4 regions of the Bradyrhizobium sp. SMVTL-02 genome follow, and region 2 is predicted to be linked to each of the others. Evidence: predicted binding sites of a transcription regulator. Region 2 holds the regulator's gene; each other region holds the start of a gene.
The links. Region 2 encodes PhoB, which activates phosphate uptake and scavenging genes when phosphate is short. Its sites were predicted from a motif close to TGTCATNNANCTGTCAT; they were not measured.
Positions count from the first base shown of each region.

Region 1: the regulator PhoB is predicted to act here: its motif matches at 3,250-3,266, upstream of ACNJYB_RS26030 (UDP-2,3-diacylglucosamine diphosphatase).
Region 3: the regulator PhoB is predicted to act here: its motif matches at 2,353-2,369, upstream of ACNJYB_RS17415 (DUF47 domain-containing protein).
Region 4: the regulator PhoB is predicted to act here: its motif matches at 3,426-3,442, upstream of phnC (phosphonate ABC transporter ATP-binding protein).

Region 1 is NZ_CP182469.1:5,445,867-5,451,631, reverse strand. It holds gene ACNJYB_RS26055 (cystathionine gamma-synthase family protein) at 1-132, shown strand, start outside; gene ACNJYB_RS26050 (CHRD domain-containing protein) at 219-638, opposite strand; gene ACNJYB_RS26045 (c-type cytochrome) at 791-1,714, shown strand; gene ACNJYB_RS26040 (Lrp/AsnC ligand binding domain-containing protein) at 1,819-2,064, opposite strand; gene thiD (bifunctional hydroxymethylpyrimidine kinase/phosphomethylpyrimidine kinase) at 2,268-3,068, shown strand; gene ACNJYB_RS26030 (UDP-2,3-diacylglucosamine diphosphatase) at 3,290-4,102, shown strand; gene ACNJYB_RS26025 (glycosyltransferase family 4 protein) at 4,116-5,174, shown strand; gene ACNJYB_RS26020 (threonine/serine dehydratase) at 5,238-5,765, shown strand, end outside.
Region 2 is NZ_CP182469.1:7,826,501-7,832,265, forward strand. It holds gene ACNJYB_RS37535 (aspartate aminotransferase family protein) at 1-613, opposite strand, end outside; gene ACNJYB_RS37540 (GcrA family cell cycle regulator) at 1,067-1,579, shown strand; gene phoB (phosphate regulon transcriptional regulator PhoB) at 1,687-2,394, opposite strand; gene phoU (phosphate signaling complex protein PhoU) at 2,417-3,133, opposite strand; gene pstB (phosphate ABC transporter ATP-binding protein PstB) at 3,145-3,963, opposite strand; gene pstA (phosphate ABC transporter permease PstA) at 3,960-4,805, opposite strand; gene pstC (phosphate ABC transporter permease subunit PstC) at 4,807-5,765, opposite strand, start outside.
Region 3 is NZ_CP182469.1:3,732,650-3,738,414, forward strand. It holds gene ACNJYB_RS17400 (ABC transporter substrate-binding protein) at 1-349, shown strand, start outside; gene ACNJYB_RS17405 (branched-chain amino acid ABC transporter permease) at 422-1,285, shown strand; gene ACNJYB_RS17410 (branched-chain amino acid ABC transporter permease) at 1,287-2,255, shown strand; gene ACNJYB_RS17415 (DUF47 domain-containing protein) at 2,412-3,056, shown strand; gene ACNJYB_RS17420 (inorganic phosphate transporter) at 3,069-4,076, shown strand; gene sugE (quaternary ammonium compound efflux SMR transporter SugE) at 4,069-4,383, opposite strand; gene ACNJYB_RS17430 (peptide chain release factor 3) at 4,543-5,765, shown strand, end outside.
Region 4 is NZ_CP182469.1:7,638,713-7,644,477, forward strand. It holds gene phnE (phosphonate ABC transporter, permease protein PhnE) at 1-544, opposite strand, end outside; gene phnE (phosphonate ABC transporter, permease protein PhnE) at 541-1,425, opposite strand; gene phnD (phosphonate ABC transporter substrate-binding protein) at 1,504-2,439, opposite strand; gene phnC (phosphonate ABC transporter ATP-binding protein) at 2,505-3,314, opposite strand; gene ACNJYB_RS36690 (hypothetical protein) at 3,490-3,744, shown strand; gene ACNJYB_RS36695 (alpha-D-ribose 1-methylphosphonate 5-triphosphate diphosphatase) at 3,741-4,928, shown strand; gene ACNJYB_RS36700 (DUF1045 domain-containing protein) at 4,947-5,645, shown strand; gene ACNJYB_RS36705 (hypothetical protein) at 5,649-5,765, opposite strand, start outside.

The sequences.
Region 1 (5,765 bases), 2.4 Mb from region 2:
ACCCATTCCGGCGTTCCCGCCGACATCCGCCAAAAGATCGGCGTGCTCGATTCCACCATCCGGCTGTCGATCAGGATCGAGAACCCGTCGGATCTGATCGCGGACCTCGCGCAGGCGCTGAACGCGGCTTGAGCGCAAGGCAGGTCCTCGCCGGAATCGAAAAGGCCGGACGCTCCCTCCTTGCGTCCGGCCTTTCCGCGACGAAGGCGCGTTTTCGCTTACTTCGTCACCTGACCGCGGATCTCGCCGCCCGGGTTCGCCGCGGTGTGGATGTTGATGTAGTACTTGCCGCCGAGCAGGTCGGCGGCCTGCGCTTCGGTGAGCGTCGCTTCACCCTTGACCGGGCTCGAGCCCGCATTCGCGATCGGGACCGCGACGCCGGCGTTCTTGCCGGCCTCGGCCGGGCCGTGGAAGTGAGCGGCGGTGGCAGGACCGGACAGCCCGGAATAGCTGACCGTCCACGAAAGCTTCTTGCTGGCGGCGTCATAGTCGAGCTCGGCCGTTCCGGTGGCGCTGCTGGTGGTGGCGGGCACTTCGGATTTGCCGTCCAGCGTCGCCTTCAGTTTCTCCGCGCTGGCCGGGGCGGCGAAGGCAACGGCAGCTCCGAGTGCCAGTGTGGCAAAAAGGGCTTTGGTCATGAGTCTCTCCCTGTTGACGCCTGATTGCTGTCAATCTCCAAACAGTACGTCATTCAGTTTATTCCCGCATTACAGCCGGACCACCTAAAATATTCGTGGCTGGATCGGGCCCAGCATGACCCTTAAGTTCGCGCTGACGATGGAATGATTGAATGCTGCGACGAGCACTACTTGCCGCCCTGATCGCCGCCGTCGCGGCGTCCGGCCTCTATTGGTGGTTGTCCGCCCCGGCCGCGCTGGCCGTTCCGGCACCGACACGAAAGCCCGATCTCGCCAACGGGCAGGAGCTTTTCAATGCCGGCGGCTGCTCGTCGTGTCATGCGGTGCCCAACCAGCCCGATCGCCTGCGACTCGGCGGCGGGCTGGCGCTCGGCTCGCCTTTCGGGACGTTCTACGTCCCCAATATTTCCCCCGATCCGACCGACGGGATCGGCCGATGGAGCGAGGCTGATTTCGTCAACGCCGTGATGCGCGGCATCTCGCCCGAGGGCACGCACTACTTCCCGGCATTTCCGTACACGTCCTATCATCTGGCAAGAATAGATGACGTCCGCGACCTCTTCGCCTATCTGAAGACGCTGCCGCCGGTAACGGGCAGAGTGCGCGACCACGCGCTGCCGTTTCCGTTCAACATCCGCCGCAATGTCGGCATCTGGAAACTGCTGTTCATGGACACCGGGCCGTTCGTCGCGGACGCTGCGCGCCCTCCGCAATGGAATCGCGGTGCCTATCTCGTGACCGGCTTCGGCCATTGCGCCGAATGCCACAGCCCGCGCAATCTGCTCGGCGGCATCGTCACGGCGCAGCGCTTCGCCGGCGGCCCCAATCCGGACGGGGAGGGCTGGGTGCCGAACATCACCCAGCAGGGCATCGGCAGCTGGAGCGAGAAGGACATCGCCGATTTCCTCGAGACCGGCGACATGCCCGAGGGCGACAGCGCCTCGGGTGCGATGCGGCCGGTGATCAAGAACCTGGCGCAGCTGACGGCGGAAGATCGCGCCGCAATGGCGGCTTATCTGAAGTCGCTGCCACCGGTGCAGGGTCCGACACCGCCCAAGAAGAAGGAGGGCGGCTAGCAGCGAGCTCTAAAGCGCGATGAGATGAATCGTCATCGCGCTTTAGGTTGTTGTTGGAGCATGATCTTTTCGGAAAACCGCTCCGCACTCTTCCGGATCATGCTCTAGCCCGTGCCGAACGCCTTGAAGGTGATGATGGTGAGGGTGTCCTGGATGCCCGGCAGCACCTGCACCTTCTCGTTGACGAAGTGGCCGATGTCGGTGTCCTTGTCGACGTAGAACTTCACCAGCAGATCGTATTGGCCGGCGGTCGAGTAGATCTCGGAGGCGATCTCGGCTTCGGCGAGCGCATTGGCGACCGTATAGGACTGGCCGAGCTTGCATTTGATCTGGACGAAAAAAGGAACCATTGCAGTCACTCCGAAAGCGCATCTGGCGCTAATAGGCCAAAACCGGGGTGGCTTGGCAAGCGAACTTGCCGGCCCCGGCCGGAGCCGCTTCCAGGACGGAAGCGGGGGCTCTCCGCCTGATTCGCCGGCCCGGCTTGCTGGCACGTCGGGAGCGCGCTAGGACAAGGCATGGCGTTGTCCTCCTCAAACGAACGTATCCGGCGATGACGACGCCCGTTGCGCTCACCATCGCCGGCTCGGATTCCAGCGGCGGCGCCGGCATCCAGGCCGATCTGAAGACCTTTGCTTCGCTCGGCGTCTACGGTGCCTCCGTGATCGCGGCGGTGACGGCGCAGAACACGCGCGGCGTCAGCGGCATTCACGCCGTGCCGGCCGAGTTCGTCGCCGCACAGATCGATGCGGTGTTCTCCGATCTCGACATCGGCGCGGTGAAGATCGGCATGGTCGGCCAGGCCGACAGCATCGATGCGATCGCGGCGGCGCTGTCGCGCTGGCAGCCGCGCCACATCGTGCTCGATCCCGTGATGGTGGCGACCTCGGGCGATCGCCTGCTGGCGTCCGAAGCCGTCGATGCCTTGCACACGAGACTGATACCACTGGCCTCGATGATCACGCCGAACCTGCCTGAGGCCGCGGCCCTTCTCGGTGAGCACATTGCGGCGAGCGAGGCCGAGATCGAAGCCCAGGGCCGCCGGCTGCTGGCGCTCGGCTGCCGTGCGGTCCTGATCAAGGGCGGGCACGGCGAGGGCGCCGAGAGCATCGACTATCTCGTCACGTCCGAGAGCACGACCACGCTTGCCGCGCCCCGCGTGGTCACCAGGAACACCCACGGCACCGGCTGCTCGCTGTCAGCGGCGATCGCGGCGGGGCTGGCCAAGGGCGAGGATCTGGAGCTTGCCGTGCGCACCGCCAAGATCTGGATCAGCGCCGCGATCGCTGCCGCCGACCGCTTCAGCGTCGGCCATGGCCACGGGCCGATCCATCATTTTCACAAGTTTTACTGACGGTGCGCGTTCGCGCGGCGCAATTTGCTTCTCCAGTTAACCAATAAGGCAATGCGGTTCCGTGGTTTTGCGGGCACCGCCGGCGGCGCCATGTCGCCTGGTTGTCGCATGCGACTGATATTCGCGGGGGAGGGCGAGGCAGGCGTGATTCGTATTTTGAAGGTGCCTCAAGGGTTCAATCGGTCATCCCCCTGTCACGGGACATTGTTACAGGCTGGCGCATGGGAAGTTACGATGTCAGTGACGAGAGCCCGGAGCGGCGCTTTCGCACGTTGTTCATCTCCGACGTTCATCTCGGAGCCCGCGGTTCTCAGGCCGACCTTCTGCTCGACTTCCTGCGCTACCATGATGCCGACACGATCTATCTCGTCGGCGACATCGTCGACGGCTGGGCGCTGAAATCGAGCTGGCACTGGCCGCAATCGCATAACGACCTCGTCCAGAAGCTTTTGCGCAAGGCGCGCAAAGGCGCCAAGGTCATCTACATCCCCGGCAACCACGACGAGTTCCTGCGCAACTATTACGGCACGCATTTCGGCGGCATCGACGTGGTCGAGAACACCGTCCACACCGGCGTGGACGGCAAGCGCTATCTCGTCATCCACGGCGACATCTTCGACCTCGTGGTGCAGAACGCGCGCTGGCTCGCCCATCTCGGCGACAAGGCCTACGACTTCGCGATCCAGATGAATCGCTTCGTCAACTTCTTCCGTCGCATGTTCGGCGTGCCCTATTGGTCGCTGTCGCAATGGGCCAAGCAGAAGGTCAAGAACGCCGTCAACTATATCGGCGCGTTCGAGCAGGCGCTCGCCGCCGAAGCGCGGCGGCACGAGGCGGAGGGCGTGATCTGCGGCCACATCCACTACGCCGTGATCCGCGACGAGGCCGGCATCCGCTACATGAACTGCGGCGACTGGGTCGAGAGCTGCACCGCCCTGGTCGAGCATGACGACGGCCATTTCGAAATCATCACCTGGGCGGACCAGTTGCAGAAGCCGGCGCAGGTCCCGCAGGTCGCGGCAAGAGCTGCATAGCAAGGGCCACTTGATGCGCATCCTGGTCGCGACCGACGCCTGGCACCCGCAAGTCAACGGTGTGGTTCGGACGCTGGCCAAGCTCGCTGATGGCGCCAAGGGGCTTGGCTTTCAAGGTCTTGGCGTCGAGTTCACGTTCCTGACGCCGCAATCGTTCCGCACCTTCGCAATGCCGAGCTATCGCGACGTGCGCCTCGCGATGCCGCGTCCGGCGCGGATCGCGCGACTGATCGAGGAGGCGCGGCCCGACAGCATCCACATCGCGACCGAAGGGCCGATCGGCCTGATGGTCCGCCGCTACTGCCGGCAGCGCAAGCTGCCGTTCACGACCAGCTTCCACACCCGTTTTCCCGAATATGTCCGCGCCCGCGTGCCGGTCCCGGGCTCGCTGATCTGGCGGGCGCTGCGCCGTTTTCATGCGCCCAGTAGCGCCGTGATGGCGGCAACGCCGGCGCTCGCGCGTGAGCTCGGCGAGCGCGGCTTCGACAATGTCGTGCTGTGGCCGCGCGGCGTCGACACCGGCCTGTTCCATCCGCGCGCCGTCGATCTCTGTCTGCCGGGTCCGGTGTTCCTGTCGGTCGGCCGCGTCGCGGTGGAGAAGAATCTCGAGGCGTTCCTCGACCTCGATCTGCCCGGCACCAAGGTGATCGTCGGCGACGGCCCGGCGCGCACGGCGCTCGAAGAGGCCTATCCCGATGCGATCTTCCTCGGTGAGAAGCACGGCGAGGAACTGGCCGATATCTATGCGGCAGCCGACGTGTTCGTGTTCCCCAGCAAGACCGACACGTTCGGCCTGGTCCTGCTGGAGGCGCTGGCCAGCGGCCTGCCGGTCGCGGCCTTCCCGGTGAAGGGCCCCCGCGATGTCATCGGCGATGCGCCGGTCGGCGCGCTCGATCACGATCTGCGCAATGCCTGCTTCGCCGCGCTCGGGGTGTCCCGGCAGGACTGCGTCGAATTCGCCGCCCACTACACCTGGGAGGCCTCGGCCCGGGTCTTCATCAGCAGCATCCTGGCGGTCGGGGCGGTGCTACCCGGCCGGAACGGCGCGGAACAGCCGCGCTTCGTGGCTTGAGAACCCAGAACCCTCGCGCGGAGGTGTCTTGCCGCGGGCTCGATGGCCGCGATACAGTTGGCCATGACCGAACAGCTCCTTCCGGTCGGCCCCGCCGACATCGATGCCGCAGCGCGCGTGATCGCGCCCTATGCCATCCGCACCCCGCTGTTGTCCTTTCCCGTGCTCAACGAGCGCGTCGGCGCCAAGGTGTTTTTGAAGCCGGAAATGCTCCAGCGCACCGGCTCCTTCAAGTTCCGCGGCGCCTTCAACAAGGTGTTCTCGATCCCGCAGGACAAGCGCGCCGGCGGCGTCGTCGCGTTCTCCTCCGGCAACCACGCCCAGGGTGTGGCGGCTGCGGCAAAAATCCTCGACATGCAGGCGACCATCGTGATGCCGGCGGACGCGCCGCTGTCGAAGCGCGAGCGCACCAAATCCTACGGCGCCGAGGTCGTGCTTTACGATCGGGACAAGGACGACCGCGAGGCGATCTCGCGCGGCATCGCCGAGAAGCGCGGCGCGACGCTGGTCAAACCCTATGACGATCCCTTTGTGATCGCGGGGCAGGGCACCGCCGGCCGCGAGATTGCGGAAGACATGGCAACGCTCGGC
Region 2 (5,765 bases):
GCAGCGCCTTGAGGAAGGCGGGCGTCGACGATCGCACACCGCCCTCACCCTGGATCGGCTCGACCAGGATGCCGGCGGTCTGCGGACCGATCGCCTTCTTGACGGCTTCGATGTCACCATGCGGGACCTGGTCGAAGCCGTCCATCGGCGGGCCGAACCCTTCAAGATATTTTGCAGATCCCGTCGCAGCCAGCGTCGCCAGCGTGCGGCCGTGGAAGGCGCCCTCGAAGGTGATGATGCGGTAGCGCTCCGCATGGCCCTTGGAGAAGTGATGATGGCGGACCAGCTTGATCACGCCTTCCAGCGCTTCGGCGCCGGAATTGCAGAAGAACACGAAGTCCGCGAAGCTTTCCTGGCACAGACGCGCCGCGAGTTTCTCGCCGTCCGGGCTCTGGAACAGGTTCGACATGTGCCAGAGCTTGGTCGCCTGCTCCTGCAACGCCTTGACCAGCGCGGGATGGGCATGGCCGAGCGCGTTGACGGCGACGCCCGAGGTGAAATCGAGATAGCGCTCGCCATTGGTCGCGATCAGCCAGCAGCCTTCGCCGCGCTCGAAACCGAGGTTGGCCCTGGCGAAAACGGGGAGCAAATGCGGCGCGGCGCTGTCAGTCATGACGATCACTTGATGTTGCGGACGGCCTGAAGCGCTCACGCAGCGCACCATCAACCGGCCCGGAAAACGAAACGTGCCGCCTTTTAAGGGCGGCACGTGGCACTATCTTATGCCGGGTAGAACGGGTGTCAATGCCGCCTGAAAGCCCCGGGAAACGCTGAATCCGTAGTCTTGCGGTGCCGGATTTGCGGGGTTTTTGCCACGGAACATGTGGAAGCGAGTCGGCTGACTCTTGCGCGTGAGTCACGCCATATTGTAGCGTTTGGCTTGTCAGATACGACATCTCGTGCAGCAGTTCTGATCCTCTAAGTCCTCATGTACCGGCGTAAACGTTCGGGCGTTCTGGTTATGCCCGGCGAGCCTTAAGGGATTCTGGCGGCACGGGTTTTTCGAGGCTTAGGCATTCGCCGCGAGGCGCCAGGACGGCAGCCGCACGGCGAGGGAAAGGGTGCAATGACGGTTTTGACCTGGTCCGACGATCGCGTCGAGCAGCTGAAAAAGCTCTGGGAGGCCGGATTGTCGGCCAGCCAGATCGCAGCCGAGCTCGGCAACGTGACCCGTAATGCCGTGATCGGCAAGGTGCACAGGCTCGGCCTGTCGGGCCGCGCCAAGAGCCCCTCATCGGCAGCTCCCCGGCCGCGCAAGGCGCGCCCGGCTCAGCACATGATGCGGGTCAGCCGCCCGATTGCGCGCGGCAACACCGCGCTGGCGCAGGCCTTCGAGGTCGAGGTCGAGGCAGAGCCTGTGACCTACGACAACGTGGTGCCGATGAGCCAGCGGCTGTCGCTGCTCGAGTTGAACGAGGCGACCTGCCACTGGCCGGTCGGCGATCCCTCGAGCCCGGATTTCTTCTTCTGCGGCGGCAAGGCGCTCTCCGGCCTGCCCTACTGCGCCCAGCATTCGCGCGTCGCGTATCAGCCCGCGGCCGACCGCCGTCGCGCGCCGGCAAAGCCCGGCACGCGCTGAGCACGGCTTTAAACTACCTCGTCCCGACGTGAGGCCGGGACGACAACCGAGACATAAACAAGCGCGCCACGTGGCGCGCTTTTTGTTTGGCTTGCTCGAAGCCGCTCTCAGGTCTGCTCGGCCTTCGCAAAGCGATCGTCGAGCGCGTAGCCGGCGCCGCGGACGGTGCGGATCGGGTCCTGCTCGCGGCCGAGATTGAGCAGCTTGCGCAGGCGGCCGATATGGACGTCGACGGTGCGCTCGTCGATGTAGATGTCGCGGCCCCAGACACTGTCGAGCAGCTGCTCGCGCGAGAACACGCGACCGGGATGCTCGAGGAAGAACTCGAGCAGGCGATACTCGGTCGGACCGAGATCGATCGGCCGGCCCGAGCGCGCGACGCGGCGCTTCTCGCGGTCGAGCTCGATGTCGCCATAGGCGAGCACGGTGGCGAGCCGCTCGGGGCTGGCGCGCCGCAACAGGCCCTTCACCCGCGCCAGCAGCTCGGGCACCGAGAACGGCTTGACGATGTAGTCGTCGGCGCCGGTCGCAAGCCCCCGCACCCGCTCGCTCTCCTCGCCACGCGCGGTGAGCATGATGATCGGTAGCTGCTTGGTCTCGGGACGGGTGCGCAGCCTCCGGCACAGCTCGATGCCGGAGAGCCCCGGCAGCATCCAGTCGAGCACGATCAGGTCGGGGATGTGCTCCTTGAGGCGGGTGTCGGCATCGTCGCCGCGCATCACCGTCTCGACGTCATAGCCGTCGCCTTCGAGGTTGTAGCGGAGAAGCTCGGTGAGAGCTTCCTCGTCCTCAACCACCATGATGCGTGCGCCCATCGGCTCGTCGCTCCTTGAGTCTTCAGGTATTCGGGACCGTCGTGGCGAAGGTCGTCATGTCGCCCTTCGGCCGCTTGTCGGTGATGGCCTGACCCTCGATCATGTAGAACACGGTCTCGGCGATGTTGGTGGCGTGGTCGCCGATCCGCTCGATGTTCTTGGCACAGAACATCAGATGGATGCAGAACGAGATGTTGCGCGGATCCTCCATCATGTAGGTGAGGAGTTCGCGGAACAGCGAGGTGCAGATGGCGTCGACTTCCTCGTCGCCCTTCCACACCGCCATCGCCGCCGGCAGATCGTGCGCGGCATAGGCGTCCAGCACCGACTTGACCTGCTGCTGCACGAGGTCGGTCATGTGCTCCAGGCCGCGGAACAGTTTGAGCGGATGGAAGTCGGCATCGAGCGCGGCGACGCGCTTGCCCATGTTCTTGGCGAGGTCGCCGATGCGCTCGAGGTCGGTCGCAACGCGCATGGCGCCGACGATCTCGCGCAGGTCCACCGCCATCGGCTGGCGGCGGGCGATCGTGAGCACGGCGCGCTCCTCGATCTTCTTCTGCAGCGCGTCGAGCTCGGCATCGGTGGTGACGACGCGCTGGCCGAGCGCGACGTCGCGGCGGATCAGCGCGTCGACGGAATCGACGATCATGCGCTCGGCGATACCGCCCATCTCGGCGACGAGCCGAGTGAGCTCCTGGAGGTCGGTGTCGAAGGCCTTTGCGGTATGTTCAGAACCCATGTCCCGTCTCCTCAGCCGAACCGGCCGGTGATGTAATCCTGCGTGCGCCGATCGCTCGGCGACGTGAAGATCTTGCTGGTGTCGTCGAACTCGATCAGCTCGCCGAGATACATGAAGGCGGTCTTGTCGGAGACGCGCGCCGCCTGCTGCATGTTGTGGGTAACGATCGCGATCGTGTAGTTCTCGGACAATTCCTGGATCAGCTCCTCGACCTTGGCGGTCGAGATCGGGTCGAGCGCCGAGCAGGGCTCGTCGAACAAAATCACTTCAGGGCGGACCGCGACGGTGCGGGCGATGCAGAGGCGCTGCTGCTGGCCGCCGGAGAGCGACAGGCCCGAGGCGTTGAGCTTGTCCTTGACCTCGTTCCACAGCGCGCCGCCGCGCAGCGCCTTCTCGACCCGGTCGTCCATCTCGGACTTCGAGATCTTCTCATAGAGGCGGATGCCGAAGGCGATGTTCTCGTAGATCGTCATCGGGAACGGCGTCGGCTTCTGGAACACCATGCCCACCCGGGCGCGCAGCAGGTTCAGGTCCAGCTTGGGATCGAGGATGTTGGTCTGGTCGAGCATCAGCTGACCGGTGGCGCGCTGGCCTGGATAGAGGTCGTACATCCGGTTGAAGATGCGCAGCAGGGTCGACTTGCCGCAGCCCGACGGGCCGATGAACGCCGTGACGCGGTTGGTGCCGAGCGTCAAATTGATGTTCTTCAGCGCGTGGTGGTCGCCGTAATAGAAGTTGAGGTTGCGCACCGTCACCTTGGCGGGCGCTTCCGGCATCGGCTGCGAGGCCAGATGCGCGTTGGAACTCACGGATACGGAAAGATCGGTCATTTTGCAGTCCTCTCGGCGCCGAGGATGCGCGCGCCAATGTTCAGGGCAAGCACGGTGAGCGTGATCAGCAGCGCGCCGCTCCAGGCGAGCTGCTTCCAGTAGGCGTAGGGGCTCTGCACGAAGTTGTTGATGGTGACCGGCAGGTTCGCCATCGTCTTGTTCAGGCTGAGGCTGAAGAACTGGTTCGACAGCGCGGTGAAGAGCAGCGGCGCGGTCTCGCCGGCGACGCGGGCGGTGGCGAGCAGCACGCCGGTGATGAGACCCGAGCGGGCCGCACGATAGGCGATGCGCTTGATCACCAGCGAGCGCGGCAGGCCGAGCGCACTTGCCGCCTCGCGCAGCGCGTTCGGCACCAGGAGCAGCATGTCCTCGGTCGTGCGCACCACCACCGGGATGACGATCACGGCGAGCGCGAGCGCGCCCGCAATCGCCGAGAAGCCGCGCATCGGCACCACCACCGCACCGTAGATGAACAGGCCGATGATGATCGAGGGCGCCGAGAGCAGGATGTCGTTGATGAAGCGGATCACCGAGGTCAGCTTGTCGTTGCGGCCGTACTCGGCGAGATAGGTGCCGGCGAACAGGCCCAGCGGCGCGCCGATGCCGACGCCGAGCACGGTCATGATGATCGAGCCGACGATGGCGTTGCGCAGGCCGCCTTCGGTCGAGCCCGGAGGCGGTGTGTCCGCGACGAAGATCTGCAGGTTCAGACCGGCAATACCGTTGTAGAGCAGCGTGATCAGGATCAGCGCAAGCCAGGTGACGCCGAAGGCGGCGGCGGCAATGCAGAGCCCGCGGATCACGATGTCCTTGCGGCGGCGGCGGGCGTAGATCGGGTTCATTTCACTTCCCCGCCTTCTTTTCCAGACGCAGCAGCATCAGCCGAGCGGCCGCGAGCACGAAGAACGTCAGCACGAACAGGAGCAGGCCGAGCAGTATCAGGCCGGACTGGTGCAGGCCGTCGCTCTCGGCGAATTCGGACGCGATCGCCGCCGAGATCGTCGTGCCGGGCGCGAAGATCGACGAGGAGATCCGGAACGAGTTGCCGATGATGAAGGTCACCGCCATGGTCTCGCCGAGCGCGCGGCCCAGCGCCAGCATGACGCCGCCGATGATGCCGACGCGGGTGTAGGGGATCACCACGCTGCGGACGACTTCCCAGGTGGTGCAGCCGACGCCGTAGGCGGCCTCCTTTAGCACCGGCGGCACGGTCTTGAACACGTCGACCGAGATCGAGGTGATAAAGGGCAGCACCATGATGGCGAGGATCAGCGCGGCGTTGAACAGGCTGAGATAGGACGGCGGCCCCGCGAAGATCGCACCCAGCACAGGGACGCCGTCAAAGATCCTGATCATGAAGGGCTGGAACGTGTTGGCCAGGAACGGGCCGAGCACGAAGAAGCCCCACATGCCATAGATGATCGAGGGAATGCCGGCGAGCAGCTCGACAGCCATGCCGATCGGGCGGCGCAGCCATTGCGGGCACAGCTCGGTGAGGAAAATGGCAATGCCGAGACCAACCGGAATGGCGATCAGCATCGCGATGAAGGAGGTGACCAACGTGCCGTACATCGGCCCGAGCGCGCCCAGCACGGGCGGATCGGCGGACGGCGCCCAACGCTGCGTCCACAGGAAGGAGATGCCGTACTCCTTCATCGCCGGGAAGGCGCCGACGATGAGCGAGACGATGATGCCGCCGAGAATGAGTAGCACCGAGATCGCGGACAGCCGCGTGATCCAGTAGAAGGTGACGTCACCGAGCTTGAACGCGCTCAAGGCCTTGGCGCGATCATACGGTCCGG
Region 3 (5,765 bases), 4.1 Mb from region 2:
GCGCTTCTCCGGGAAGATGAAGAACAACGCGCCGCCGACCATGGTGCAGGCGGGCGTCTATGCGGGCGTGCGCCACTATCTCAAGGCGCTGGAAGCCCTCGGCGGCAATCCTCATGACGGCGTCAAGGTCGTCGAGAAGATGAAGTCGATGCCGACCGAGGACGATCTGTTCGGCAAGGGCGAGATCCAGCCCAACGGCCGCACCATCCACAACGCCTATCTGTTCGAGGTGAAGAAGCCCTCGGAGTCCAAGGGGCCGTGGGACTTCTACAAGCTGGTCGGAACGGTGTCGGGCGATCAGGCCTTCACGCCGCTGGCCGAAAGCAAGTGTGCGCTGCTCAAGAAGTAGGATAACCGCCCGCGGGCCTTGGAGCCTGCGGGCGACTTTCAGGGAACGCCGAAGGGACCGGGTGCGGGATCGATGCAGGCTCTTTACGCTCAGCTACTGGTGGGACTGATCAACGGCTCGTTCTACGCGCTGCTCAGTCTCGGGCTTGCCGTGATCTTCGGCATGCTCAACATCATCAACTTCGCCCATGGCGCGCTCTATATGATGGGCGCTTTCGTCGCCTATTTCCTGCTGAACCTCGGCGGTATCAATTACTGGTGGGCGTTGCTGCTGGCCCCGATCATCGTGGGCATCTTCGGCATGATCCTGGAGCGGACCATGCTGCAATGGCTGACCGGGCTCGACCATCTCTATGGCCTGCTCTTGACCTTCGGCATCGCGCTGATCGTGCAAGGCGTGTTCCAGAACTATTTCGGCTCCTCTGGCCTGCCTTACGCCATTCCGGACCAGCTCAAGGGCGGCATGAATCTCGGCTTCATGTTCCTGCCGATCTATCGCGGCTGGGTCGTCGTGTTCTCGCTGGTGGTGTGTCTTGCCACCTGGTTCCTGATCGAGAAGACGCAGCTCGGCGCTTACCTGCGCGCCGCCACCGAAAACCCGACGCTGGTCCGCGCCTTCGGCATCAACGTGCCGCGCATGATCACGCTGACCTACGGGCTCGGCGTCGGCCTTGCCGCGCTCGCCGGCGTGCTCTCGGCGCCGATCAACCAGGTGCGCCCGCTGATGGGCGCCGACCTCATCATCGTGGTGTTCGCCGTGGTCGTGATCGGCGGCATGGGATCGATCATGGGCTCCATCATCACCGGCTTCGCGCTGGGGGTGATCGAGGGCCTGACCAAGTATTTCTACCCCGAGGCCTCCAACACCGTCGTGTTCGTGCTGATGGTGCTGGTGCTGCTGGTGAAGCCGACGGGATTGACGGGAAGGGCGGCCTGACATGACAACCCTGACGGACGATACGCTGCAGGCAACCCCGCGCGCAGTGCGCGACGAGATGATCGTATTCGCAGTGATGGCGCTGCTGCTGGCGGCGGTGCCCTTCACCGGCGTCTATCCGTTCTTCGTGATGCAGGCGCTGTGCTTTGCGTTGCTCGCCTGCGCCTTCAATCTTCTGATCGGCTATGGTGGCCTGTTGTCGTTCGGCCACGCCATGTTCTTAGGGACCGCCGGCTATTGCAGCGCGCATGCCCTGAAGGTGTGGGGCCTGCCGCCGGAACTCGGCATCCTCGTCGGCGTCGCCGCGGCTTTCGCGCTCTCGATCGTGACCGGCTACGTTTCGATCCGCCGCCAGGGCATCTATTTCTCGATGATCACGCTGGCGCTGTCGCAGCTGCTGTATTTCATCTACCTCCAGGCGCCGTTCACCCATGGCGAGGACGGCATCCAGGGCATTCCGCAGGGACGCATGTTCGGGGTGCTCGATCTCTCCAACCCGACGGTTCTGTATTACGTCGTGCTGGTCGGCTTCCTCGCCGGCTTCCTGCTGATCTTCCGCATCATCAATTCGCCGTTCGGTGAGGTCCTGAAGGCGATCCGCGAGAACGAGCAGCGCGCCATCTCGCTGGGCTACCGCACCGACCAGTACAAGTTCCTGGCCTTCGTCCTGTCCGGCACGCTGGCGGGCTTCGCGGGAGCGCTGAAGGTGTTCGTGGCCCAGAACGCCTCGCTCACCGACGTGCATTGGTCGATGTCGGGCGAAGTCGTGCTGATGACGCTGGTCGGCGGTCTCGGCACCATCTTCGGCCCCGTGGTCGGCGCCTTCGTGATCATCGCCATGCAGCAATATCTGGCGAGCTTCGGCCAGTGGGTGACGGTGATCCAGGGCTCGATCTTCGTGATCTGCGTGCTCACCTTCCGCCGCGGCGTCATCGGTGAAATCGCCCATTACTTCAGGCGTTCGCTCTAAGTCGTTGATTCGACGAAAAGTTAGCCATCGGCTGAAAGCGGTGGATGATCCGGCTCCGCGGGCGCGAGGTAGCACGCGCGCGGACCGAAAATGGTCTATGACAGTTTCATGACGGCCCATCCGGGCCCGGCCATTATCCAACCGGTAGCCTGCCCCATGATGCGATGGTTTCGCGCGTTCCTGCCCAAGGAAGAACGGTTCTTCGACCTGTTCGACCGCCATGCCCAGACGGTGATCCAGGGCGCGATCGCGCTCCAGGGCGTGCTCAACGGGGGTGAGGAGACGCCGGTCTATTGCCAGCGCGTCAACCAGTTCGAGAACGATGCCGACAACATCACCCGCGAGGTGTTGACGGCGGTGCGCCGCACCTTCATCACCCCGTTCGATCGGGGCGACATCAAGAACCTCATCACCTCGCTGGACGATGCCATCGACCAGATGCAGCAGACGGCCAAGGCCGTGATGCTGTTCGAGGTCCGCACCTTCGAGCCGCCGATGCGGGAGATCGGCGCGCTTCTGATCGAATGCGCCAATCTGGTCGGCCGCGCGCTGCCGCTGATGCAGTCGATCGGCAAGAACGTCGCCATGCTGACTGCGATCACGGAGGAACTCGGCAAGCTCGAGGGCCGCGTCGACGATCTCCACGACATCGGGCTGAAGGAGCTGTTCCTCAAGCATCGCGACGGCAACGCGATGGACTTCATCGTCGGCGTCGAGATCTACGACCACCTCGAGAAGGTGGCCGACCGCTTCGATGACGTCGCGAACGAGATCAACAGCATCGTCATTGAGCAGGTATAGGGCGGGGCTGCCGTGGATGCTGCGTTGGGTGTTCCCGTCCTGGTCGGATTGATCGCCGTCGCGCTGCTGTTCGACTTCCTGAACGGCCTGCACGACGCCGCCAATTCGATCGCGACCATCGTCTCGACCCGCGTGCTGCGGCCGCAATTCGCGGTGTTCTGGGCCGCGTTCTTCAATTTCGTTGCCTTCATGGTGTTCGGCCTGCACGTCGCCCAGACCATCGGCACCGGCATCATCGATCCCTCGATCGTCGACGCCCAGGTGATCTTCGCAGCCCTCGTCGGTGCCATCGTCTGGAACATCGTCACCTGGGCGCTCGGCATCCCATCCTCGTCCTCGCATGCGCTGATCGGCGGCCTCGTCGGCGGCGGCATGGCCAAAGCGGGGATTTCGGCGGCGGTGTGGAGCGGTCTGTCGAAGACGGTGCTGGCGATCGTGCTGTCGCCGCTGGTCGGTTTCCTGCTCGCGATGATGCTGGTCGCGATCGTATCGTGGCTGTCGGTGCGCTCGACGCCGTTCGCGGTCGACCGCGCCTTCCGCATCCTGCAATTCGCCTCCGCCTCGCTCTACTCGCTCGGCCATGGCGGCAACGATGCACAGAAGACGATGGGCATCATCGCCGTGCTGCTGTACTCGCAGGGCCATCTCGGCAATGAGTTCTCGGTGCCGTTCTGGGTGGTGCTGTCCTGCCAGGCGGCGATGGCGCTGGGCACGCTGATGGGCGGCTGGCGCATCGTCCGCACCATGGGCCTGCGCATCACCAAGCTGACGCCGATGCAAGGTTTTTGCGCCGAGACCGGGGGCGCTGCGACCCTGTTCATGGCGACCTTCCTCGGGGTTCCCGTCTCGACCACCCACACCATCACCGGCGCCATCGTCGGCGTCGGCGCGGCCCGGCGCGTCTCGGCGGTGCGCTGGAACGTCGCAAGCTCGATCGTCTATGCCTGGGTGATCACGATCCCGGCCTCGGCCATCGTGGCCGCGCTGACCTGGTGGGCGGTCAGGATCTTCGTCAGGTGACGTGCTTCAACCCGACGATGCCGGCCACGATCAGCCCGATGCTGGCGAGGCGGAACGCCGTCGCCGGCTCCCCGAACAGGACGATGCCGAGCGTGGCGGTGCCGACCGCGCCGATCCCGGTCCAGACCGCATAGGCGGTCCCGACGGGCAGCGATTTGAGTGCTACTCCGAGCAGGATCACGCTGCCGGCCATCGCCGCGAGCGTGATGACGGAGGGAACAAGCCTGCTGAAACCCTCGGTGTATTTCAGCCCGATCGCCCAGGTGATCTCGAGAAGACCGGCGACGAACAGGATGCTCCAGGCCATGACGACCCTCCATTCACGGCAGGGTCGTCCCCGCGGCTGATATGCTGGTGGGATAGGAGGGCCGTCCCTCCCAGCGGCCGATATGGGGCTGGCCGGAGGGCTCTGCAATCACCAAATGAGGCTTGATCAGGCCCATTTTCCCTGCCAAACGCTCCCGCCATGTCCGACATCGCCACCACCGCAGCCGAATCGCCGGCCCGTTCCCCGCTCGCCACCGAGGTGGCGCGGCGGCGGACCTTTGCGATCATCTCCCATCCCGACGCCGGCAAGACCACGCTGACCGAGAAGCTGCTGCTGTTCGGCGGCGCCATCAATCTCGCCGGCCAGGTCAAGGCCAAGGGCGAGCGGCGCAACACGCGTTCGGACTGGATGAAGATCGAGCGCGAACGCGGCATCTCGGTCGTGACCTCGGTCATGACCTTCGAGTTCGAGGGTCTCGTGTTCAACCTGCTGGACACGCCGGGCCACGAGGACTTTTCGGAAGACACCTATCGCACGCTCACGGCGGTCGATTCCGCGGTGATGGTGATCGACGCCGCCAAGGGCATCGAGGCGCGCACCCGGAAGCTGTTCGAGGTGTGCCGTCTGCGCGACATCCCGATCATCACCTTCATCAACAAGATGGACCGCGAGAGCCGCGACGTGTTCGAGCTGCTCGACGAGATCGAGAAGACGCTGGCGCTCGACACCACGCCGATGACCTGGCCGGTCGGCCGCGGCCGCGACTTCCTCGGCACCTATGACGTCGTCAATGGCGGCGTGCGCCTGCTCGAAGGCGGCGGCGCCAAGACCGGCGCGGCGCAGCAGATCGAGATCGCCGAGCTCGCCAAGCTCAACGCCAACCTCGATGTCGGCGCAGTAAAGGACGAGCTCGAGCTCGTCACCGAGGCCTCGAAACCGTTCGAGCTCGGCGCCTTCCGCGAGGGCCATCTGACGCCGGTCTATTTCGGCAGCGCGCTGCGCAATTTCGGCGTCGGCGATTTGCTGGAAGGTCTCGGCAGGTTTGCGCCCGAGCCGCGCGCGCAGGAGAGCGACCAGCGCAAGGTCGAGGCCACCGATCCGCGCATGAGCGCCTTCGTGTTCAAGATCCAGGCCAACATGGATCCGAACCACCGCGACCGCATTGCGTTTGCGCGCCTTTGCTCGGGCAAGCTCAGCCGCGGCATGAAGGCCAAGCTGGTGCGCACCGGCAAGAGCATGCCGCTGTCGAGCCCGCAATTCTTCTTCGCGCAGGACCGGTCCGTGGCGGACGAGGCCTTCGCCGGCGACGTCGTCGGCATTCCCAACCACGGCACGCTGCGCATCGGCGACACGCTGACCGAAGGCGAGGACTTCACCTTCGTCGGGGTGCCGAGCTTTGCCCCGGAAATCGTCCGCCGCGT
Region 4 (5,765 bases), 190 kb from region 2:
CGACCTGCTTCTGGTCGGCGCCCTCGATCGCCTCCGAGAACAGTTTTCCGAATGCGCCGAAATCCGACACGGCGATGGCGAGCACGCCGGCGAACGGGCCGAGGCCGACGACGTTGATCCACACCAGCGCCCAGATCAGCGTGTCGACGCCTCGGATCGAATCCAAAAAACGGCGAACAGGAAAGCGCAGGATCTGTGAGGGTATGACGTTGCGCGCCGCCAGCAGGCTCACCGGAAGCGCGAACACCGCCGCCAGCGTGGTGCCCAGGAGCGCGATCGAGAGCGTCTCACCCAGCGCCTTCAGATAGACCGGCAGCGAGGAGCCGGGATCCGGCGGGATCATCATCAGGCTGATCCAGCCGAGCTGGCTGAGGCCGGTGAAGAAACGCGACGGCGAGAAATCGAGATCGACGAGGCCGTAAGTGAGGATCGCGAATGCCGCAACGATCATCGCAGGTGTTGCGAGCCGCGCCGATGCCGGCCTTTCGAACACGTCGGGATAACGCGCGCGAATCTCGCGCGTATCAACCTCCTGCGGCGTCACGTCCGCGCCTCCTTGCCGAACAGGCGGCCGCGCAGCCAGCCGGTGGTGATGTCGATGATGAAGACGGTGATGATGATGGTGAGCAGGATGGCACTGACGTCCGAATAGTAGAACTTGCGGATCGCGACGACGAGCTCCTGGCCGATGCCGCCGGCACCAACAAAGCCCATGACTGAGGCTTCGCGGACATTGATCTCGAAGCGCAGCAGCGCATAGCTGGCATAACCCGCGGTCACCTGCGGCAGAATCGCAAAGCGCATGCAGGAGAGCCAGCTCGCACCGGTCGAGCGGATGCCTTCGACCGGCTTCATGTCGGCATTCTCGACGATCTCCGAGAACAGTTTTCCCAGGGCGCCCGTGGAGTGGATTGCAATCGCCAGCACGCCCGCCATTGGCCCCAGGCCGAAGGCAATCACGAAGACCAGCGCGAAGACGATTCCGGGGACGGTGCGGGCAAATTCGAGCAGGCGCCGCACCGTGAAGCGGAGCCAGGACGCGGGCGAGGTGTTTTCAGCCGCGAAGAAGTTGAGGGCGAAGGCGAAGGTCGCGCCGATCAGCGTGCCGACATAGGAGATCAGCAGCGTCTCACCCAGCATCTTCAGCCATTTGCGCCAGCCCCACAGCCATTCGCCGAGATCGGTCCAGACCCGTTGGCCGCTGTCGAGCGTGAGGATGCGGTCGAAATAGCTGACGAAGTTGCCGAAATAGGTGAACAGCGTGCGCAAATTCACTTCGGCGCCGATCGCGGCGAGAACCAGCGCTGCGGCAAAGACCGCAGCGCCCAACAGCAGACGAAGCCGCCGGCGCGAGACCGCCTGGCGATAGGCGGCATTCAGCGCGGCAAGCTGCTGCTCGGGAAGGATGGAAACCGCTACGGTCATTGGGTCATTGCGCGTGGTCGTTCACAAAGAGAAAGAGCCGGGTCCATCGACCCGGCTCAAGTGGCTCGTCCCGAAAGCTCAGGACGCCTTCTTCTTACGCAGCGCATCGACGAACTTGATCAGCTCGATCGTGCCGTCCCAATCCTTGGTGGTGGCGGGATGAAAACCCTTCTTCTGGCCATCCTGGAGGCGGTCGAAGGCCGCCTTGTCCTTGGCCGGCGCGTCGAAGAACGCCTTCGCGATCGCCGCCTTGGCCTCCTCCGGGAGGTCGGAGTTGTAGGCGTAGGGGCCGTTGATGATGGGCGCCGACTTGTGGATGATGCGGAAATCGTCCTTCTTCATCGGCGAGCCGTCGGCGTTCTTCAGCATGCCCTTGGTCAGCATCTGCGCCAGCGTCGAATCGTCGTCGCTGGTCCACTGGTTGGCGGCAACATCGACCGTGCCCTGCGCCAGCGCCAGCATCGCGTTCTCATGGCTGCCGGTGAAGACGACCTTGCCGAAATAGCTGTCGGCGTCCGCGATGCCCATCTTGTCGAGCTCGAAGCGCGGCACGTTGTTGCCGGAGGTCGAGTTCGGGTCGACCAGGCCGAGGTTCTTGCCCTTGAGCTGGTCGATGCTCTTGTAGGGGCTGTTCGCCTTGACGAAAAACACCGAGTAATAGCCGGTCGAGCCGTCGGCGTTGATGTCGTTGGCGAAGGCGTCGGTCTTGACGCCGGTCAGGCGGGCGCGCGCGAACGACGCCGAGCCGTAGCTGGCGATATGAATGTTACCGGCGCGCTGGCCCTCGATGACGGCGGCGTAGTCGTTGGCGATGCGCAGCGTGACCTTCACGCCCAGCTCCTTGGAGAGATAGTTCATGAACGGCGCCCAGCGCTCGGTCACGCCCGAGGCGTTTTCCGCCGGAATGACCGCGAAGGTCAGCTCGGGATATTTTGCTTTCCAGTCCTGGGCGGAGGCAGAAGCGGTGAAGGCAAGCGCGGCGGCGCCGGCAAGGATTAATCTGCGAGTGATCATGATACCCTCTTCATCGGTTGGGGTCGGTTGACTCAAAACTGGCAACTGAACAGGTGCGACGCGGCTCAGGCCGCCGCGGCGGTTCCCAGCGCCGGCACGCCCTCGGGCGTCGGGACCGGCATGCCACCCATGACGTCGGCGGCTTCGAGATCGTAGAGCTCACGCGCGACATGATCAGTCAGCGCGGACGGCGCGCCGTGGAACACCACGCGGCCGGCGGCCATGCCGATCAGGCGGTCACAATAGGTGCGGGCGAGATCGAGCGAATGCAGGTTGCAGAGCACGGTGATGCCGAAGTGCTTGTTGATGCGCAAAAGCGCATCCATCACGATCTTGGTGTTGCGCGGATCGAGCGAGGCGATCGGCTCGTCGGCGAGGATGATGTCGGGCTGCTGCACCAGCGCGCGCGCGATGGCGACGCGCTGCTGTTGACCTCCGGAGAGCTGATCGGCGCGCTGGGCCGCCAGCGAAGCAATGTCGAATTGTTCGAGCGCCGACATCGCCAGCGCCTTGTCCTGCTCAGGCCAGATCTGCGACAGCGAGCGCCAGGCGGGCATGGTGGCGAGACGCCCCATCAGGACGTTGGTGAGGACGTCGAGCCGACCGACCAGGTTGAACTGCTGGAAGATCATCGCCGCGCGGGCGCGCCATTGCCGCAGCTCGCTGCCGCGCAGCGCGGTGACGTCGGTGCCGTCGAACAGGATGCGCCCTTGCGTCGGCGTCACCAGGCGGTTGATGGTCCGGAGCAGCGTCGACTTGCCGGCACCGGATCGTCCGATCACACCGACGAAACCGCCGGGGGAGATTTGAAACGAAGCGTCGTCCACCGCGGCTTTTGCGCCAAAGCGGCACGTCAGACCTTCAACCACCAGCATGCAGGGGCTCCAGAGTAGCTGGAAGCCACCGCTAACGCCGGCGCTTGACACTCGTGTGACACGCGCATTGCGATGCGGCGATCCTGCACACCTCATCCCCTGTCATCGCTGCGTCATGATATTGTCATCAAGTCCCTCGAAGAGGATTGCCTACCCTCGAACGTTCGGACGCAACATGGTCGGCAAGGTGCTTTCAGTCCGACCGACCATCGATGCTTCCGCCAAGTTGTACGAGACCCGGCTCGGCGCGCGGCGGTTCTCGGAAGAGATCGCCGACCGGCTCGCAAGGCTCGCCTGGTGGGACTGGGATCACGACAAGTTGCGTGAAGCCCTGCCCCATTTCCGCAAGCTCGGCATTGAAGATTTCCTCGCCGCGTATGAAGCACGAGCAAACTCCCCTCGCAGCAGCAAGAAAAGCGCAATCGCGTGACAGACATTTTCCTTGAAGGCGGCCGGGCCCTGATCGGCACCGAGATCGTCGAAGCCTCTCTGAGCGTGTCCGGAACTGATATCGCGGAGATCGACGGCTCGCGCGGCCGGACGCGGCTCGGGATCGATGCGCGCAACCTGCTGGTGCTGCCTGGCATCGTCGATCTGCACGGCGATGCCTTCGAGCGGCAGATGATGCCGCGTGCCGGGGTCGATTTCCCGATCGACGTCGCGCTCGCCGACAGCGACCGCCAGGCGATCAGCAACGGCATCACCACCGTGTTCCACGCCACGACCTGCTCGTGGGAGCCGGGCCTGCGCAGCGCCGACAACGCGCGCGGACTGATGGAGGCGATCGAGCGGCAGCGTCCGCAATTCGCGGCCGACACCCGCTTCCATCTGCGCCACGAGACCTACAATCTCGACGCGGAGGCAGAGATCAGTCAGTGGCTCATAGAGGGTCGCGTCGACCTGTTCGCCTTCAACGACCACATGGACGGCACCGTGGCCGACTTGGCCAAGCCGCGCAAGCGCAACCGCATGGTTGAGCGCACGGGGCTGTCGAGCGAGGCGTTCGACCGGCTGGTCGAGCGCGTGGTCACACGCGCCGCCGAGGTGCCGGCTTCGGTATCGAGGCTCGCCGCCGCAGCCCGGGGAGCGGAGGTGCGCATGCTCTCGCATGACGATGCGAGCCCGGCGATGCGCCGGGAGTTTCGCGAGCTGGGCGCCGACATCGCGGAATTCCCGATCAACGAAGAGACGGCGCGCGCAGCGGCAAGCCATGGCGATGCCATCGTCTACGGCGCGCCGAACGTCGTCCGCGGCGGCAGCCACACCGGCTGGACCAAGGCATCCGACATGATCGCCAAGGGGCTCTGCTCGGTGCTGGCGTCCGACTATTACTATCCCGCGCAGCTGCTCGCAGCCTTCCGCCTCGCCGCCGATCGCGTGCTGCCGCTGACGCAGGCCTGGGATCTGGTCTCGGCCGGCCCCGCACGCGCGACCGGCCTCGCCGATCGCGGCGAGATCGCGGAGGGACGCCGCGCCGATATTCTGCTCGTCGACGACAGCGTGCCGCTACGGCCGCGGATCATCGCGGTGATATCGGGTGGAAAGCTCGTGCATCTCACCGATGCGACGCGGCTGCTCAGCGCTGCGCCGCGCGAGGCTATCGTCGCGGCCTAAATTGGTTATGCTGAGGTGATGACAGGTTTTCCCCGCTACGCGATCTATTTTGCCGCAGGCGCCGACAGCGCCCTCTCCCGGTTCGGCGCCGAATTGCTCGGCTACGACGCCCACACCGGTGACGAGCTGCCGTTTCCGCAGCAAGCACTGCATGTCGTACCGGACTGGCGGGACGTCAGCGCCGATCCCCGCAAATACGGCTTTCACGCCACGCTGAAGGCGCCGATGGCGCTGGCGTCGGGCAAGACCGAGGCCGGGCTGATGGCCGCCTGCGCCGCCTTCGCGGGCAAGGCGCGGCCCGTTCCGGTGATCCGCCCCGTCGTCGATGCCATCAGCGGGTTCATCGCCGTGATTCCGACCGAGCCGGTCGAAGCGCTCCAAGAGCTCGCCGCCGATTGCGTCCGCAATTTCGACGCCTACCGTGCGCCGCTGACGGCGGAAGAACGCGCGCGGCGCAAGCCCGAAAAGCTCAGCGAGCGGCAGCGCGAATATCTCGCTCGCTGGGGCTATCCTTACGTGATGGAAGAATTCCGCTTCCACATGACGCTGACGGGGCGGCTGGATGCGGAGCGGCGCGGGCCGATCCTGGCGATGCTGCGGGACCGGTTTGCGGCGCTGAGGCTCGATGCGCTTGAGATCAATCGCATCACGCTGTTCAGGCAGGATGGCGCCAAGGCGCGCTTTCGCATCGTCGGCGAGTGGGCTCTGGCGCGGTAGACATCAGCGCCAGCTCGCAAGATTGAACAGGAGCGCCACGGCGCCGACCAGAACCAGGCTGGCCGCCCAGACTGCATCCAGGTTGAACCAGCTCCGCGAGACGAACTTCAATCCCAGATA